3 regions of the Streptomyces sp. NPDC051684 genome follow, and region 3 is predicted to be linked to each of the others. Evidence: riboswitches for the same ligand, from Rfam matches in the RefSeq annotation. Region 3 holds a riboswitch; each other region holds the start of a gene.
The links. A riboswitch is a leader RNA that binds a small molecule or an ion and turns the genes downstream of it on or off. The one in region 3 is predicted to bind cyclic di-AMP.
Positions count from the first base shown of each region.

Region 1: linked by a shared signal. The riboswitch ahead of ACIA8D_RS04265 (M23 family metallopeptidase) and the one ahead of ACIA8D_RS09460 (M23 family metallopeptidase) in region 3 are both predicted to bind cyclic di-AMP.
Region 2: linked by a shared signal. The riboswitch ahead of ACIA8D_RS01325 (NlpC/P60 family protein) and the one ahead of ACIA8D_RS09460 (M23 family metallopeptidase) in region 3 are both predicted to bind cyclic di-AMP.

Region 1 covers NZ_JBITCS010000003.1:20,758-26,172, reverse strand. The annotation lists partial or broken gene ACIA8D_RS04290 (DUF2637 domain-containing protein) at 1-68, shown strand, start outside; gene ACIA8D_RS04285 (iron chaperone) at 187-528, shown strand; gene ACIA8D_RS04280 (alginate lyase family protein) at 803-2,026, shown strand; tRNA gene ACIA8D_RS04275 (tRNA-Met) at 2,089-2,162, shown strand; gene ACIA8D_RS04270 (PP2C family protein-serine/threonine phosphatase) at 2,365-3,483, shown strand; cyclic di-AMP (ydaO/yuaA leader) riboswitch at 3,749-3,884, shown strand; gene ACIA8D_RS04265 (M23 family metallopeptidase) at 3,896-4,948, shown strand; gene ACIA8D_RS04260 (aldo/keto reductase) at 5,064-5,415, shown strand, end outside.
Region 2 covers NZ_JBITCS010000001.1:277,616-283,030, forward strand. The annotation lists gene ACIA8D_RS01315 (M23 family metallopeptidase) at 1-349, shown strand, start outside; gene pcrA (DNA helicase PcrA) at 400-2,901, opposite strand; cyclic di-AMP (ydaO/yuaA leader) riboswitch at 3,088-3,240, shown strand; gene ACIA8D_RS01325 (NlpC/P60 family protein) at 3,248-4,438, shown strand; gene ACIA8D_RS01330 (hypothetical protein) at 4,470-4,823, opposite strand; gene ACIA8D_RS01335 (NlpC/P60 family protein) at 5,119-5,415, shown strand, end outside.
Region 3 covers NZ_JBITCS010000006.1:81,792-87,206, reverse strand. The annotation lists gene ACIA8D_RS09475 (GNAT family N-acetyltransferase) at 1-888, opposite strand, end outside; gene ACIA8D_RS09470 (HPr family phosphocarrier protein) at 1,077-1,358, shown strand; gene ACIA8D_RS09465 (GntR family transcriptional regulator) at 1,542-2,228, opposite strand; gene ACIA8D_RS09460 (M23 family metallopeptidase) at 2,449-3,249, opposite strand; cyclic di-AMP (ydaO/yuaA leader) riboswitch at 3,262-3,425, opposite strand; gene ACIA8D_RS09455 (M16 family metallopeptidase) at 3,666-5,033, opposite strand; gene ACIA8D_RS09450 (M16 family metallopeptidase) at 5,051-5,415, opposite strand, start outside.

The DNA.
Region 1 (5,415 bases), on a different contig from region 3:
CACCGCTGCGCTCACGGGTGTACGTGTGGGCGCTGGTCGGCGCCGCCACCACGACGAGCATCTGGGCCCTGCCGGCCGGATCCGAGAGGGCGAGGCTGGCCTGGGGCTTCGACGTTGTGATCAACGGCATCGTGCACACGCCCGGCCCGGGTGCCGAGGGTTGAACACCCGGCCAGAATGGGCCGTATGGACCCTGATGTGCGGGCCTACATCGACGGGATCGCACCCGAGCACCGCCCGCTGTTCGACCGGGTGCACCGGCTGGTCCTGGCGGCCTGCCCCGAGGCCGGACTCGTGCTGTCCTACGGGATGCCGACGTACCGGGCGGGCAACCGCGGGCTGCACGTCGGGGTGTGGCAGCACGGCGTCTCGCTCTACGGGTGGGACAGGGAGCGGGGCGCGGACTTCGTCTCCCGCCATCCCGGTCTCCTCAGCGGGAAGGGGACGATCCGGCTGCGCACCCGGGACGCGGCGGACGTCACCGACGACGAGCTGAGCGACCTCGTCCGCGCTTCGCTGGGAACCTGACCCGCCCTCGTTGCCGTGCATGCGCGAGCGTCAGCACCGCTCAGGAGCACGAGCACAGGTCATGGCTCCAGCCGATCGCCGTGTCGAGGACGAGCGGTTCGGCTGTTCCGGCAGGCCGAGTGCCGCGGACACGGAGTGCGCGAGAAGGGCGGCAAGAAGCGACAAGCAGGGCGTCAGGAGAGGCCGCTGACCGGTCGCACACGACCGGCGCAACAGATCCTGCGGCAGCGGCCTCCACGCGTCAGGCTGCCATTGATCCGACCGGAGGTGTTGCATGGCAGCGGGCGCACGGACGCGACGCGTTCTTCTGGGGGGCCTCGTCCCCCTGTTGGTGGTGGCCGCGACGGCGTGCGGCGCGTCCACCCGGACCGACTCCGACGTGGGGGCGCACCCCGAGCACCGGCCCTCCGGCGGCCCCTTCGCGCACCCCGGCGTCCTCGTCGGCAAGGGTCAACTGGCCGCGGTCCGCGACCACGTGGCCCGCAAACAGGAGCCGTGGATCTCCGCGTACAAGGAGATGAGCGCCAGCAAGTACGCCGACCTCGACTACGAGGCCAAGCCGTACGCGACCGTGGAGTGCCCCTTCGACGCCCAGGCCGGACAGGGCTGCGTCGAGGAGCGCGAGGACGCCATCGCCGCCTATACGCAGGCCCTGCTGTGGAACATCACCCGTGACAGGGCCCACGCCGCCAAGGCCGTCGAGATCATGAACGCCTGGGCGGACAAGGTCACCGGGCACAGCGAGGACAACGCCGGGCTCCAGGCCGCATGGGCCGGCACGTCCTGGGCGAAGGCCGGCGAACTCATGCAGTACACGTACAAGAACTGGCCGGACGGGCAGGAGCTGAAGTTCCAGCGGATGCTGCGCGAGGCGTATCTGCCCGAAGTGCGCGGCGGTTCCGCCGACTTCAACGGCAACTGGGACCTGGTGATGGCCGACGCGACGATGAGCATGGCCGTCTACCTCAACGACCAGAGCGCCTTCGACCAGGCCGTCGGGCACTTCCGCGCCCGCGTCCCCGCGTACTTCTACCTCTCCTCCGACGGAAAGCTGCCGGTGAAACCGAAGGGCAGCGGCATCGACACCCCGAAGGAACTGCAGACGTACTGGTTCGGGCAGAAGACCTTCAAGGACGGGCTCGCGCAGGAGACCTGCCGCAACTTCAAGCACGCCAGCTACTCCCTCGCCGCCACCTCCCACATGGCCGAGACCGCCTGGCACCAGGGCGTCGACCTGTACGGGGAGGTGAAGGACCGGCTCGCCGCCGCGCTCGAACTGCACTCCAAGTACCAGCTGGGCGCCAAGGCCCCGTCCTGGCTGTGCGGCGGGAAGGTGCAGCGCGACATGGGGCCCGACACGGAGGTCGGCCTCCAGCACCTGCAGGGGCGGCTGAAGATGGATCTCCCGCAGACCGAGAAGCTCACCCGCACGCAGCGGCCGGAGGGGACGGACGACCTGTTCGTGGCGTGGGAGACGCTCACGCACGCCGCCGCGTGAGCGGTCACGCGAACCGATTCGCGTTCACTCCCCCTGATGGCGTAGAGTTGTGAACACAACGGCGCGGGGTGGAGCAGCTCGGTAGCTCGCTGGGCTCATAACCCAGAGGTCGCAGGTTCAAATCCTGTCCCCGCTACTGAAGACCGAGGCCGGAATCTCATCGAGATTCCGGCCTCGGTTTTTTTCTGTCCCCGTGTCCGCCCGCGCCGCCTGTGTCGCCGGTGTTGCGCCCGTCACGTTCCCCACCCGTACGGCCCACCCCTGCTCGCCTCGGCGCCGCCGTGCAGGAACTCTTGGTGAGACGCCGGAAGCTGGCAGGGAGCGGCAGGAGACGAGTGGTGGGGCAGCGAACAGGAGGCACCGGCGGGAGACGGAGGGGGCGCGACTCCGAGGTCGCGGGCACCCGGGTCTTCCTGCGGCTGCTGCCCCTGCTGCTCGTCGTCGGCGGCGCGGTCTACGAGTACGTGACCCCCAGCGGCTTTCCCGGCGCCCCCCTGTTCAGCGCGGCGCCCCTGGTGGCCGCCCCGTTCTTCTCGCTCGGTGCGACGGTCCTGGTCGGCGTGGTGTCGATCGGCGCGATCGTCGCGGTGCACCTGCGCTTCACGGAACACCTCGACTCCGTGTTCGTCACCGAGATCGTCACCGTGGCCACCGTCTGCCTGCTGGCCTGTGTGCTCAACCGGATCGTGTACCGCAGCTACCAGCAGCTGGCCTCCGCCCGCGAGATCGCCCAGGCCGCGCAGTTGGCGGTGCTGCCCGAACCGGCCCGCCGGCTCGGCGGTCTCGCCATCGCGGCGCGCTACGAGGCGGCGCAGGCCGACGCGTTCATCGGCGGTGACCTGTATGCGGTCCAGGACACCCCGCACGGCATCCGGATCATCGTCGGTGACGTGCGCGGCAAGGGCCTCGGCGCGGTCGCCGCGGTCGCCGTCGTCATCGGCGCGTTCCGGGAGGCCGCCGAGCAGGAGGGTTCCCTGGAGGCGGTCGCCCAGCGCCTGGAGCGGGCCCTGGCCCGCGAGGGCACCCGGCGCAGCGGCATCGACGACTTCGAGGGCTTCACCACCGCGGTGCTCGCCGAGATCCCGCACGGCGTCGACCTCGTCCGGGTCCTCAACCGCGGTCACCCCGCCCCGCTGCTGCTGCTCGGCGACGGCACCGTACGCGCACTCGACCCGTGCCAGGCGGCGCTGCCGCTCGGCATGAGCGAACTCGGCAGCTGGCCCGACCGGGCCGTCGAGGCGGCGTTCCCGTCCGCGGCCACGCTGCTGCTCTACACCGACGGGCTCTCCGAGGCGCGCGACCCGAGCGGCCGCTTCTACGATCCGGCGGCGCGGCTGTCCGGCCGTGTCTTCCCGGGGCCCGAGGAACTCCTCGCGGCCCTCGCCGCGGAGGTGCGCGCGCACACCGGCAACGGGACGACGGACGACATGGCGCTGCTCGCCGTGCGGCGCACCTGAGGTCCTTGATCGTTTGTTACCCGAGGTAGCCGACCGTAGTCGAACGGCGTCGCTCCGCATAACAATTGACGCACCGTCAGAAGATTGAGTTCGTTGAATGTGGGCAGGGTGTGACGTCAACTCGCCCCGATCCGCCCACTGGTGTCCCGATAAGTCCTGGCCAGAGTCGTGAACGATCAGTGGGAAGCGCTTGGAATTACTGTCTGCTGTCTATTAACGTTCGATAACGCAGCGCGGTCGTCCCAGCCGTCACAAGAGACGGCTCCGTGCGCACGCGCCTAATCCCGCAAGGGAGCCGGGGAACCACCAACTTGGGGTGAATCGGACACCTTTGGTGTTCGTAGGAGACCTTCCTGCTCCGAACCCGTCAGCTAACCCGGTAGGCGAGAAGGAAGGAAAGGAGAGCGCCCCCGTGGCGTCCAACCGGCCTGCCCCCGACTTCTTCTACGGCCCCGAAGACCACTCCGGCGTCGAGCAGGAGACCTGGGAGGAGTGGAATCCCACCGAGGATTCCGTCGCTCCCCTCCGCGGCAGGCATCGCGTAGCCCGCCGTCGCGGTGGATTCGCGCGCAGCTCCACTGTTCTCGGCGTCGGCGTGGTCGCCGCCGTCGGTGCGGGCGGTATCGCCACCGCACAGGGCGGCAAGCCGCCGGTCCACATCTCCATGCCCGACCTCTCCGCGGTCAAGGACTCGCTGCCCGAGGCCAAGTCGCTGCCGGGTGTGGGCTCGCTGATATCCGACGGTTCGGACTCCGGTTCCGACTCCGACGCCACGGCCTCCCCGCTGAGCGGCGCCGGAATCACCCAGGCCGAGGCCGCCGACGGACAGACCGGCGCCGGCGAGGCGCTGCGGGCCCGCATCATGCAGCAGGCCGAGACGCAGCAGGACGCGGCCGACGCCACCGCGAAGCAGGCCGCCGAGGAAGCCGCCGCCAAGCAGGCCGCCGAGGAGGCCGCCGCCAAGCAGGACGCGGCCAGGGCCAAGGAGATCGCCGCGAAGAAGAAGGCCGAGGCGGAGGCCCGCCGCAAGGCCGAGGCCGAGCGCCTGCGCAAGCTGGCCGCCTCCTTCAAGCTCCCGGTCGCCTCCTACACGCTCTCCGGCACCTTCGGCCAGCCCGGCTCCATGTGGTCCTCCGGCTACCACACGGGTCTGGACTTCGCCGCCTCCACCGGTACCCCGATCCGCGCCATCCACTCCGGCACGGTCACGGAGGCCGGCTGGGCGGGCGCGTACGGCTACCGCACGGTGCTCACCCTCGACGACGGCACCGAGCTGTGGTTCTGCCACCAGTCCTCGCTCAATGTCAGCGCGGGCCAGAAGGTCTCCACCGGCGATGTCATCGGCCGCGTGGGCGCCACCGGCAATGTCACCGGGCCGCACCTCCACCTGGAGGTCCACCCCGACGGGCAGTCCACCGGCGTCGACCCGGCGTCCTGGCTGCGCGACAAGGGCCTCACCCCCTGAGAGCCTGTGAACCCCGGCGGTCCTGGCGCTGACCCCCCGACGTCAGGGCTGCCGGTTCGCCCTTGCTCCGCCCGATCCCGGAATACCGTGTTCCGTACGGGTGTTGAGGCAGGGCATGACTTCCTCCTCTCCCTCGCTGCGCAAGCTCGGCACCTCCGACCTCGAGGTCTTCCCGCTGAACCTGGGCGGCAACGTCTTCGGCTGGACCGCCGACGAGGCCACGTCCTTCGCCGTGCTCGACGCGTACGTCGCCGCGGGCGGCAACTTCATCGACACCGCCGACGTGTACTCGGCCTGGGTGGACGGCAACCGGGGCGGTGAGTCGGAGACCGTCATCGGCAAGTGGCTCGCCTCGCGCGGCCGCCGCGACGACGTGGTCGTCGCCACCAAGGGCAGCCAGCACCCCGAGTTCCAGGGCCTGTCCGCCGCCACCATCAAGGCCGCGGCCGACGCCTCCCTGAAGCGCC
Region 2 (5,415 bases), on a different contig from region 3:
CGGGCAGGCCGGCGTCAACTGGATGTCCCAGCACTCCGGCATCGACTTCCCCGTCTCGTACGGGACTCCGGTGATGGCCGCGACGGACGGCACCGTGAAGACGCAGTGGAACAGCGCCTACGGGAACATGGCCATAGTCACGGCCAAGGACGGCACGGAGACCTGGTACTGCCACCTGTCCTCGCACACCGTGATGAACGGTCCGGTGAAGGCCGGTGACGTGATCGCGCGGTCCGGGAACTCCGGCAACTCGACCGGCCCGCACCTGCACTTCGAGGTGCACCCCGGCGGGAGCGCGGCGATCGACCCGCTGCCGTGGCTGCGCGGCCACGGCCTCGACCCGAACTGAGCCGCCCGCCGCCCCACCCCTGTGGGGCGGCTACGACGTCCGTAGGACGGCTACAGCTTCTCGACCGGCGCGTACCGCAGCAGCAGGCGCTTCGGCTTGGGGTCGCCGAAGTCGATCGACGCCTCCGCCTTGTCGCCCGTGCCCGACACGCCCACCACCGTGCCGAGCCCGAACTGGTCGTGCGTGACGCGGTCGCCGACGGCGAGGGCCACCACCGGCTTGGAGTTCGCCCGGCTCGTGGCGAAGGCCGGCGTCGAGCCCGTGCGGGAGCGCGAGGACGACAGGGATGCCGCGATGCCGCCACCGATGCTCTTGGTCGAGGCCGCGGGCGTGGACGGGCCGGTGCGCTTCCAGTCCAGGTGCCCGGCCGGGATCTCCTCCAGGAACCGGGACGGCGGGTTGTACGAGGGCTGCCCCCAGGCGCTGCGCATCGAGGCACGGGTCAGATAGAGGCGCTGGCGCGCGCGGGTGATGCCCACGTACGCGAGGCGGCGCTCCTCCTCCAGCTCCTTGGCCTGGCCGAGGGAGCGCATGTGCGGGAAGACGCCGTCCTCAAGACCCGTCAGGAAGACGACGGGGAACTCCAGGCCCTTGGCGGTGTGCAGCGTCATCAGCGTGATGACGCCGTCGCTGTTCTCCTCGTCGTCAGGGATCTGGTCGGAGTCGGCGACGAGGGCGACGCGCTCCAGGAAGTCGGAGAGCCCTCCGCCACTCGTCGCGGTCTCGCCCTCCGCCGTCTCCTCGCCCGCGGCGGACTCCTGCTCGAACTCCAGCGCCACGGCGGCGAGTTCCTGAAGGTTCTCGATCCGGGTCTCGTCCTGCGGGTCGGTGGAGGCCTGCAGTTCGGCGAGGTATCCGGTGCGCTCCAGGATCGCCTCGAGGACCGTGGCCGGGCCGGCGCCCGACTCCACGATCGTGCGGAGGTCCTCCATCAGCGTGTTGAACCGCTTCACGGCGTTCGCCGAGCGGGCCGCCATCCCGTACGCCTCGTCGACGCGGCGCAGCGCCTGCGGGAAGGAGATCTTCTCGCGCTGGGAGAGCGCGTCGATCATCGCTTCGGCGCGGTCGCCGATGCCGCGCTTGGGCACGTTGAGGATGCGGCGCAGCGGCACCGAGTCCTCGGGGTTGGAGAGCACCCGCAGGTAGGCCAGGACGTCCCTGACTTCCTTGCGCTCGTAGAAGCGGACGCCGCCGACGACCTTGTAGGGCAGGCCGGTGCGGATGAAGATCTCTTCGAAGACACGGGACTGCGCGTTCGTCCGGTAGAAGACCGCGACGTCGCCCGCGAGCGCGTCGCCCGCGTCGGTGAGCCGGTCGATCTCGTCGGCGATGAACTGCGCCTCGTCGTGCTCGGTGTCCGCGACGTAGCCGGTGATCTGGGCGCCGGGGCCCTCGTTGGTCCACAGGTTCTTCGGGCGGCGCGATTCGTTGCGCTCGATCACCGCGTTCGCCGCGCTGAGGATGGTCTGCGTGGAGCGGTAGTTCTGCTCCAGCAGGATCGTCTTCGCGTTGGGGTAGTCGTCCTCGAAGTCGAGGATGTTGCGGATCGTGGCGCCGCGGAAGGCGTAGATCGACTGGTCCGCGTCACCCACGACGCACAGCTCGGCCGGGTCGGCGCCCTCGCCCTCGGCGGGACCGACCAACTCGCGCACCAGCGCGTACTGCGCGTGGTTGGTGTCCTGGTACTCGTCGACGAGGACGTGGCGGAAGCGGCGGCGGTAGTGCTCGGCGACGTCCGGGAACGCGCGCAGCAGGTTGACCGTCGTCATGATCAGGTCGTCGAAGTCCAGCGCGTTCGCCTCGCGCAGGCGTGCCTGGTACATCGCGTAGGCCTGGGCGAGGGTCTTCTCGAAGCCGTCGGCGGCGGTCGCGGCGAAGTCCTCCTCGTCGATCAGCTCGTTCTTGAGGTTGCTGATCTTGGCGCTGAAGGACTTCGGCGGGAACTTCTTCGGGTCCAGGTCCAGGTCGCGGCAGACGAGCGCCATGAGCCGCTTGCTGTCGGCGGCGTCGTAGATCGAGAAGGAGGACGTGAAGCCGAGCTTCTTCGACTCGCGGCGCAGGATGCGCACGCACGCGCTGTGGAAGGTGGAGACCCACATCGCGTTCGCCCGCGGGCCCACCAGGTCCTCGACACGCTCCTTCATCTCGCCCGCGGCCTTGTTCGTGAACGTGATCGCGAGGATCTGGCCGGGGTGCACGCCGCGCTCGGCGAGCAGGTACGCGATGCGGTGCGTGAGGACGCGGGTCTTGCCGGAGCCGGCGCCCGCGACGATGAGCAGCGGAGTGCCGCCGTGCACGACGGCCGCCTGCTGGTTCTCGTTCAGCCCCTCCAGGAGGGTCGCCGAGTCGAGGACGGGGCGCGGGGCGCCGTCCCGGTAGTACGCGTCCCGCTCCGGGGGCACGCCGAACAGCCCGTCCGGCATCGGCTCCGGGGCCCCGTCGTCGTACTCGGGGTCCGGAGGCGGCGGCGGGGGTTCCTGCTCACCGCTCGGAGAGCCGGGCGCGCCCTTCTGGAGGCCGGTCAGGAAGCTGTCGTCAAAGAGGCTGCTCATCGCTCTACGAGTCTAGGCCGCCCCACTGACAACCTGTGGCTGCCTTCGGAACTCCAAGAGCCCGCCGGAGGGCAGATCACGAAAATGTATCGGGCATATCGAACATCAACCTTCACAGCAGCCACACGAGTTGGCTACGGTGCAGCCGGGCAGCCCGTCCCCCCGTCCGCGAATGTCGCGGCGAACGGGAAGCCCCCGCCGAGTCCCGTACGCCGCGAGGCAGGGAACCGGGGACCCAACCGACCTTGGGGTGAATCGGTCAGCCGACCGTAGGGCAGCCTTCCGCGCACCACGCCCGAACCCGACAGCTAACCCGGTAGGCGGACGACGGAAGGAGTCGCCTGCCTTGGCGTCGCACCGCAAGCCCCGCAGCCGGTCCCGGATGACGGGCGGCCTCCGCACGACCCCCGCGGTCGGCATCACCACCGCCGCCCTCACCTCCGTGGCCCTGCTCTCGCAGACCGCACAGGCCGCGCCCGCGCAGCCGTCGTCCAAGCCGCGCCTCGAAGAGGTGCAGAAGAAGGTCGACACCCTCTACCGGCAGGCCGAGGTCGCCACCCAGAAGTACAACGGGGCGAAGGAACGGACCGACGCCAAGAAACAGCAGGTCGACAAGCTCCTCGACGATGTCGCGCAGCGCACGGAGGACATGAACACGGCCCGCCAGAAGCTCGGCAGATACGCCGCTGAGCAGTACCGCTCGGGCAGTGTGAGCGACACCGCGACCATGTTCCTCGCGGACGACCCGGAGGACTACTTCTCGCAGCGCCAGCTGATGAGCCGGCTGACCGACGAGCAGAAGAAGTCGATCGACGACTATCAGAAGCAGACGCGCGAGACCGCGAAGAAGCGCACCGAGGCGCAGTCGAGCCTTGAGGACCTCACCGACTCGCAGACGGAGCTGAGGTCCACGAAGGAGACCGTGCAGACGAAGCTCTCCGATGCGCGGCAGCTGCTGTCCAAGCTGACCGCCGAGGAGAAGGCGCGGCTCGCGGCGATCGAGAAGGCCAAGGAGGAGGCCGCCCGCAAGAAGGCGGCGGAGCTGGCCGCCAAGCAGAAGGCCGCGGAGGACGCGAAGCGGAAGGCGGCCGAGCGGGCGAGGGAGCAGGAGCAGTCGTCCGGCTCGTCCTCCGGTTCCTCTTCCGGATCCTCGTCCGGTTCCTCGGACGCCTCGTACGCGACGAAGGCCGCGCAGGCGCTCGCGTTCGCCAAGGCGCAGGAGGGCAAGCCGTACGTGTGGGGTGCCACGGGACCGGACTCGTACGACTGCTCGGGTCTGACGGCGGCGGCGTGGAAGTCCGCGGGGATCTCGCTGCCGCGCACGACCTGGGACCAGGTCGAGATCGGCAAGACGGTGCCGCTCTCCGACATCCAACCCGGTGACCTGGTGTTCTTCTACGACGACATCAGCCACGTCGGCCTATACATGGGCGACGGCATGATGGTCCACGCGCCGAAGCCGGGCGCGGTCGTGCGCGAGGAGTCGATCTACTACGACGGCACGTCGTCGATCCACAGCGTGGTGCGGCCTGCCTGAGCCCGGCCGGCGCTGCCGATGACGCCAGTGATCAGGTCCAGAGCACCGCAATGAAGATGTTCGCGACGGTGAGCGCGCCGACCGTCGCGAACAGGCCCTTCTCCGCCTTCTCCTCGTCCCGCTTCACATAGACGATGCCGAGGATCACGATCAGGATGGCGAGCTTCACGCCGATCTTGATGTTGTTGACGGTGCTGCCGTCGGCCTGGTTGAGGCCGACCAGGGCGACACCGGTCACCAGCATGGTCAGGGCGCCGTGCAGCATCGCCTTGTTGAAGCGGGCCGTGCCCTCCTTCATCGCCGACATCTGCGTGAGGAAGCCGCCGAGCAGCGAGGCGATGCCGATGATGTGCAGACCGACGAAGAGGTTGATGAGTACGTCCATGGGGCCGGAGCCTACTTGGGCCCGTTTCGGACCACTTCGGAGGCCCAGCGGTCACCCTCTGCCACCACCCGTAACAAATGGGCCAGTTGCGAACAATCAGCCACCAACCCGTTACGCGGAGGTTTAGCGTCCTTGCTCAGGTGACCGGCTCCCCACCGCCGCCCGGGCCAGGGGCGGCAGTCGGACACCACCGCCGAGAAAGGTCCGGCGGCGACCCGCTCCCCCTGTGCGGGCCGCCGCCGGACGCGCGACCGGGGCTCGTGCGGTTCGCGGGCGGCCCCCAGAGGAGGACCTTGTGCCGGCAGCACACCGCAAGCCCCGACCGCGTCCGCTCAGCGCCGGCAGGGCCCGCACCGCGGCCACCCTCGCCCTCGCCTCCGCGGCCGGCGTCACCGCCCTCGACGGCGGGGCGGCGCACGCGGAGCCTGAGTTCAGCCCCGCCCAGGTGAAGGCGAAGGTCGACCGGCTGTACCAGGAGGCGGAGGTCGCCACCCAGAAGTACAACGGCGCGAAGGAGCAGGCGGACGGCGCGCGCAAGAAGGTGGACGCCCTCCAGGACGAGGCGTCCCGGCGCACCGAGTCCCTCAACTCC
Region 3 (5,415 bases):
GCCGCACTCGGCGACCACCTCGGGGACGTCCGGCGCGGGCACGGCGACGACCGCCAGGTCGACGGTTTCGGCCGGATCGATGTCGTGTACGGAGCGGTGGGCGGGCACGCCGTCGATCTCGGTGACGTCGTCCCCGAAGGCCTGGTTCACCGCGTACAGGCGGCCGGTGAATCCGGCGTCCTTCAGGTTGTCGAGAACGCTGCGGCCCACTCCTCCGGCCGCACGCCCCACGCCGATCACGGCGACGGAGCCGGGTGCGAGCAGGCGCTGCACCGAGCGGGCCTCGGCGCGCTGCTCGCGCGCGTGCTGCACCGCGAGCGAGGCCTCCGTGGGCTCGATGTCGAACTCCAGGCGGACGACGCCGTCCTCGAAGCTGCGCTTCTGCGTGTATCCGGCGTCCCGGAAGACCTTGATCATCTTGCTGTTGGCGGGCAGCACCTCGGCGGCGAACCGGCGGATGCCGCGCTCCCGGGCGACGGCCGCGATGTGCTCCAGGAGCGCGGAGGCGACGCCGCGGCCCTGGTGGGCGTCCTGCACGAGGAAGGCGACCTCCGCCTCGTCGGCGGGCGCTGTCGCCGGCATGCCCTGCGCGTTGATCCGGTCGTAGCGCACCGTGGCGATGAACTCGCCGCCCACGGTCACCGCGAGGCCGACCCGGTCCACGTAGTCGTGATGGGTGAAGCGGTGCACGTCCTTGGCGGACAGGCGGGGGTAGGGCGCGAAGAAGCGGTAGTACTTCGACTCGTCCGAGACCTGCTCGTAGAAGCTGGTCAGGTGCTCGGCGTCCGCGGTCGTGATGGGCCTGATCCGCGCGGTGCCGCCGTCGCGCAGCACCACGTCGGCCTCCCAGTGGGCGGGGTACACATGCCGGTCCGACGGGGTCTCCATGCCGCAAGAGTAGGGCCGGGCACCGACGGACGGCGGTCGGTCGTACGGGTCGCGGCCCGTGCGTACGGAAGGCACCCTATGGAGGACCGAAGGGCCGTGCCGGCGAGGACCTGGGTCCGCGTCACGCACGCCTCCCGGTATGGAACACTGGTCTAGACAACCGTGAGACACCTGAAGGGCAGCATCACATGGCTGAGCGCCGCGTCAACGTCGGCTGGGCCGAGGGCCTCCACGCCCGCCCCGCTTCCATCTTCGTCCGCGCTGCCACGGCGGCCGGCGTTCCCGTGACGATCGCCAAGGCCGACGGCAACCCCGTCAACGCCGCCTCCATGCTGGCCGTGCTCGGCCTGGGCGCGCAGGGCGGCGAGGAGATCGTGCTGGCCTCCGACGCCGAGGGCGCGGACGCCGCGCTCGACCGTCTGGCGAAGCTGGTCGCCGAGGGGCTCGAGGAGCTTCCCGAGACCGTCTGACGTAAAAGACAAAAGCTGTACGACTGAGCCGCGCGCCCCTTTCGGGGGTGCGCGGCTTTTTCGTTCACTGCCGCGCCGAGAATTGGGCGACGGAAAGCAGGCGGAAATAGGCAGCGGAAATACCCCCGCACCTCGTCCGACCCATTCACCGAATAGCGCACTTATTTGTATACGGCGCCGTTGTTAAATCTGGCGGCCCACCGTGTTGACTGCATGTTGCGAAGTCCTCACACGCTCGCCCGCGCGGGGGGCGCGCAACTTGTGGGCGGCCGTCGCGCGCTCGGTGTGCAGGGCGGCCAGGGCGCGCGCACGCTCCGCGTCGCCCCGCGCCACGGCGTCGACGATGGCGCCGTGCTCGGCCCAGGACTCGACCGGTCGGGCCGGACTCTCCACGGCGTACATCCAGGCGATCTTGTGCCGGAGCTGGGTGAGCAGGGTGATCAGGCCGGGGCTGCCGGAGGCCTGGACGAGCGTCTCGTGGAACCAGCTTCCGAGGGAGCGCAGATCCTCGCTCTGACCCCGCCTGGCGCGCTCCTGCCCCAGCCTGACCAGGCCGCGCAGGACCTTGAGGTGGGCCTCGGTGCGGCGCTGCGCGGCGCGGGCGGCACCCATGGGTTCGAGCAGCATGCGGATCTCCAGGAGGTCGGCCGCCTCCCGCTCGGTGGGTTCGGCCACGCACGCGCCCGCGTGCCTGCGCGTGACGACGAACCCCTCCGCCTCCAGGGTGCGCAGCGCCTCCCTTACGGGCACGCGCGAGACCCCGTAGCGGCGCGCGAGCAGTTCCTCGGTGAGTCTGCCGCCGCGCTCGTAGACGCCGGCGACGATGTCGTCGCGGATCGCTGTGCATACCGACTGCGCGGGAATGCGCATGACTCGACCTCCGCCTCAATGCCCGCGATACGCGGTCGATTGACGCCCGGTCAAACACGCGTGACGCGCGGCCGGAACGTTTACCGGGAGACTCTATTCCACCGGACTTGAATTTCCGACGAGGGAACTGAATCCGGGGATATTTTTTGGACAGTGCGGACCCGAGCACGCGAAAGCCCCGGCTCGGTGAGCCGGGGCTTTCGTGGAGTGTGCTGTCGGGTCAGACGTTCACACCGTGCTGGCGCAGGTACGCGACGGGGTCGATGTCCGAGCCGTAGTCGGGGCCGGTGCGGGCCTCGAAGTGGAGGTGCGGGCCCGTGACGTTGCCGGTCGCCCCGGAGAGGCCTATCTGCTGGCCGGGGGTGACGTCCTGGCCGACGGAGACGCCGATCGAGGACATGTGACCGTACTGGGTGTACGTACCGTCGTTCATCTTGATCACGACGTTGTTGCCGTACGCGCCGCCCCAGCCGGCCTCGACGACGGTGCCGCGGCCGACCGCGTGCACCGAGGTGCCGCTGGAGGCGTGGAAGTCGATGCCGGTGTGGCTGCCGGAGGACCACAGGCCGCTGCCGGCCTGGTAGGAGGTGGAGACGTACGAGCCGGAGATCGGCGCCACGAAGCTGTTCAGGCGCTTGCGCTCGGCCTCACGGGCGGCGCGCTCCTTGGCCTCGCGCTCCTTCTTGGCCTTCTCCGCGGCCCGCTTCTTGGCCTCGGCCTCGGCCTTGCGCTTGGCCTCCTCGGCCTTCTTCTTCGCCTCGGCCTCGGCCTTCGCCTTGGCGGCGGCCTTCTGCTGCGCGGAGGCCTGCGCGTCGATCTGGTCGGCGAGGGAGTCGCCGATGGCGACGGCCTGCGTGAGGCCGTCGTGCGGCACTGCCGCGGTGTCGGCGGCGAGGGCGGGGGCGGCGAGACCGCCCACCACGCCCGTCGTGGTGATCGCGGCGACGCCCGCGACCTGAGCGGTGGTACGCGTCAGGCGGCTGGGACGGCGGTGCTTCCCGGTGGCACGGGTGAACCCCATGAAGTGGCTGGTCCTTTCCTTCCTTCTCGCCTACCGGGTTAGCTGACGGGTTCGGAGCAGGAAGGTCTCCTACAGGCCCCCTCCCCTGACGGGAAGAGCGCCCGATTCACCCCAGGGACTTCGGTGGGTCCCCGGCTCCCCTGGCTCGCACCACGGGGACTCGGCGATGACTGTCCGGTGTCGCGGGCGCGACGTACGTCTGGCGGACAGCCGGAGGGAACGCTAAGCGGGGCGTCTTTGGATCGACAAACAGAACCCGGCTTTTGTAGTGCACGCCACAGACCAGAGAGGCAACCTCTACACCAATTCGGACATTTGTGATCGTGTAGTGATTGAAGAAGATCGTGACGGACACCACGAAGCCCCGGCGGCCGAGGACGGCGCCGGGGCTTCGTGAGCTGCCTCGGGAAACGCGGTCAGCCCGCGACCACCGTGACCTCGCCGATGCCGAGCGCCTTGACCGGCTCCTCGATCTGCGCGGCGTCGCCCACGAGGATCGTCACCAGACGATCCGCGGGGAACGCGCTCACGACGGCCGCCGTGGCCTCCACGGTGCCCGTGGCGGCCAGCTGCCGGTAGACCTGCGCCTGGAAGTCGTCCGGCAGGTGCTGCTCGACCTGGTCGGCGAGGGTGCTCGCGACGGCCGCGGCGGTCTCGAACTTCAGCGGGGCCACGCCCACCAAGTTCTGCACGGCGGTGTCCCGTTCGGCATCCGTGAGCCCCTCGGCCGCCAGCGTGCGCAGCACCTTCCAGAGGTCGTCGAGCGCGGGCCCGGTGTTCGGCGTGTCCACCGAGCCGCTGATGGCGAGCATCGCCGCACCGCTGCCGTCGGGCGCGGAACGCAGCACCTGGGCGAAGGAGCGCACACCGTAGGTGTAGCCCTTCTCCTCGCGCAGCACGCGGTCCAGACGCGACGTCAGGGTGCCGCCCAGGCAGTACGTGCCGAGGACCTGAGCGGGCCACACACGGTCGTGCTTGTCCGGTCCGACCCGGCCGATGAGCAACTGGGTCTGCACGGCGCCCGGGCGGTCCACAATGATCACGCGGCCGGTGTCGTCGGCGACGACCGGGGGCACCGGGCGCGGCTCGGCGGTGTCGCCCGTCCAGGCGCCGAGCGTGTCGGCGAGGAGGGCGTCCAGGTCGATGCCCGTCAGGTCACCGACGACGACGGCCGTGGCGGTGGCGGGGCGTACGTGGCGGTCGTAGAAGGCGCGCACGGCCGCCGCGTCGATGGCCGAGACGGTCTCCTCGGTGCCCTGGCGCGGGCGCGACACGCGCGTGTCGGCCGGGAAGAGCTGCTTGGAGAGCTCCTTGGCGGCGCGCCGGGCCGGGTTGGCGCTCTCGTGCGGGATCTCGTCCAAGCGGTTGCGGACGAGGCGCTCGATCTCGCTGTCGTCGAAGGCGGGGGCGCGCAGGGCGTCGGCCAGGAGGGCGAGGCCCTTGGAGAGGCGCGAGGCCGGCACTTCGAGGGAAGCGCGGACACCGGGGTGGTCGGCGTGCGCGTCCATCGTGGCGCCGCAGCGCTCCAGCTCGGCAGCGAACTCCTCGGCGGAGTGCTTGTCGGTGCCCTCGTTGAGGGCCCGCGCCATGATGGTCGAGACGCCGTCCAGACCCTTCGGTTCGGCGTCCAACGGCGCGTCCAGGTGCACCTCCACGGCGACGACCTGCTGGCCGGGCCGGTGGCAGCGCAGCACCGTCAGGCCGTTGGGCAGCGCGCCGCGCTCCGGGGCCGGGAACGCCCACGGCTTGGGCTCGCCCGCCTGCGGCCGGGGGTGGAAGTCCATGTTCGCGAGCTGCTCCGTCACTGGCCCGCCTCCTCGGTGATCTCGGCGGTCTCGGTGTCGGCGGGTGCGGTCGGCTCGTACACGAGGGACGCGCGGTTGTCGGGACGCAGGCGCGCCTTGGCGATCTCCTGGACGTCCTCGGCGGTCACCTCCAGGACGCGCCCCACGGCGGTCAGGGCGAGCTGCGGGTCGCCGAACAGGACGGCGTAGCGGCACAGCTCGTCGGCGCGCCCCGCGACCGTCCCCAGGCGGTCCAGCCACTCGCGCTCCAACTGGGCCTGGGCGCGCTCCATTTCCTCCGGGCTCGGGCCCTCCTCGGCGAACCGGGCGAGCTCCTCGTCGACGGCGGCCTCGATGACCGGCACCTCGACGTCCCCGGAGG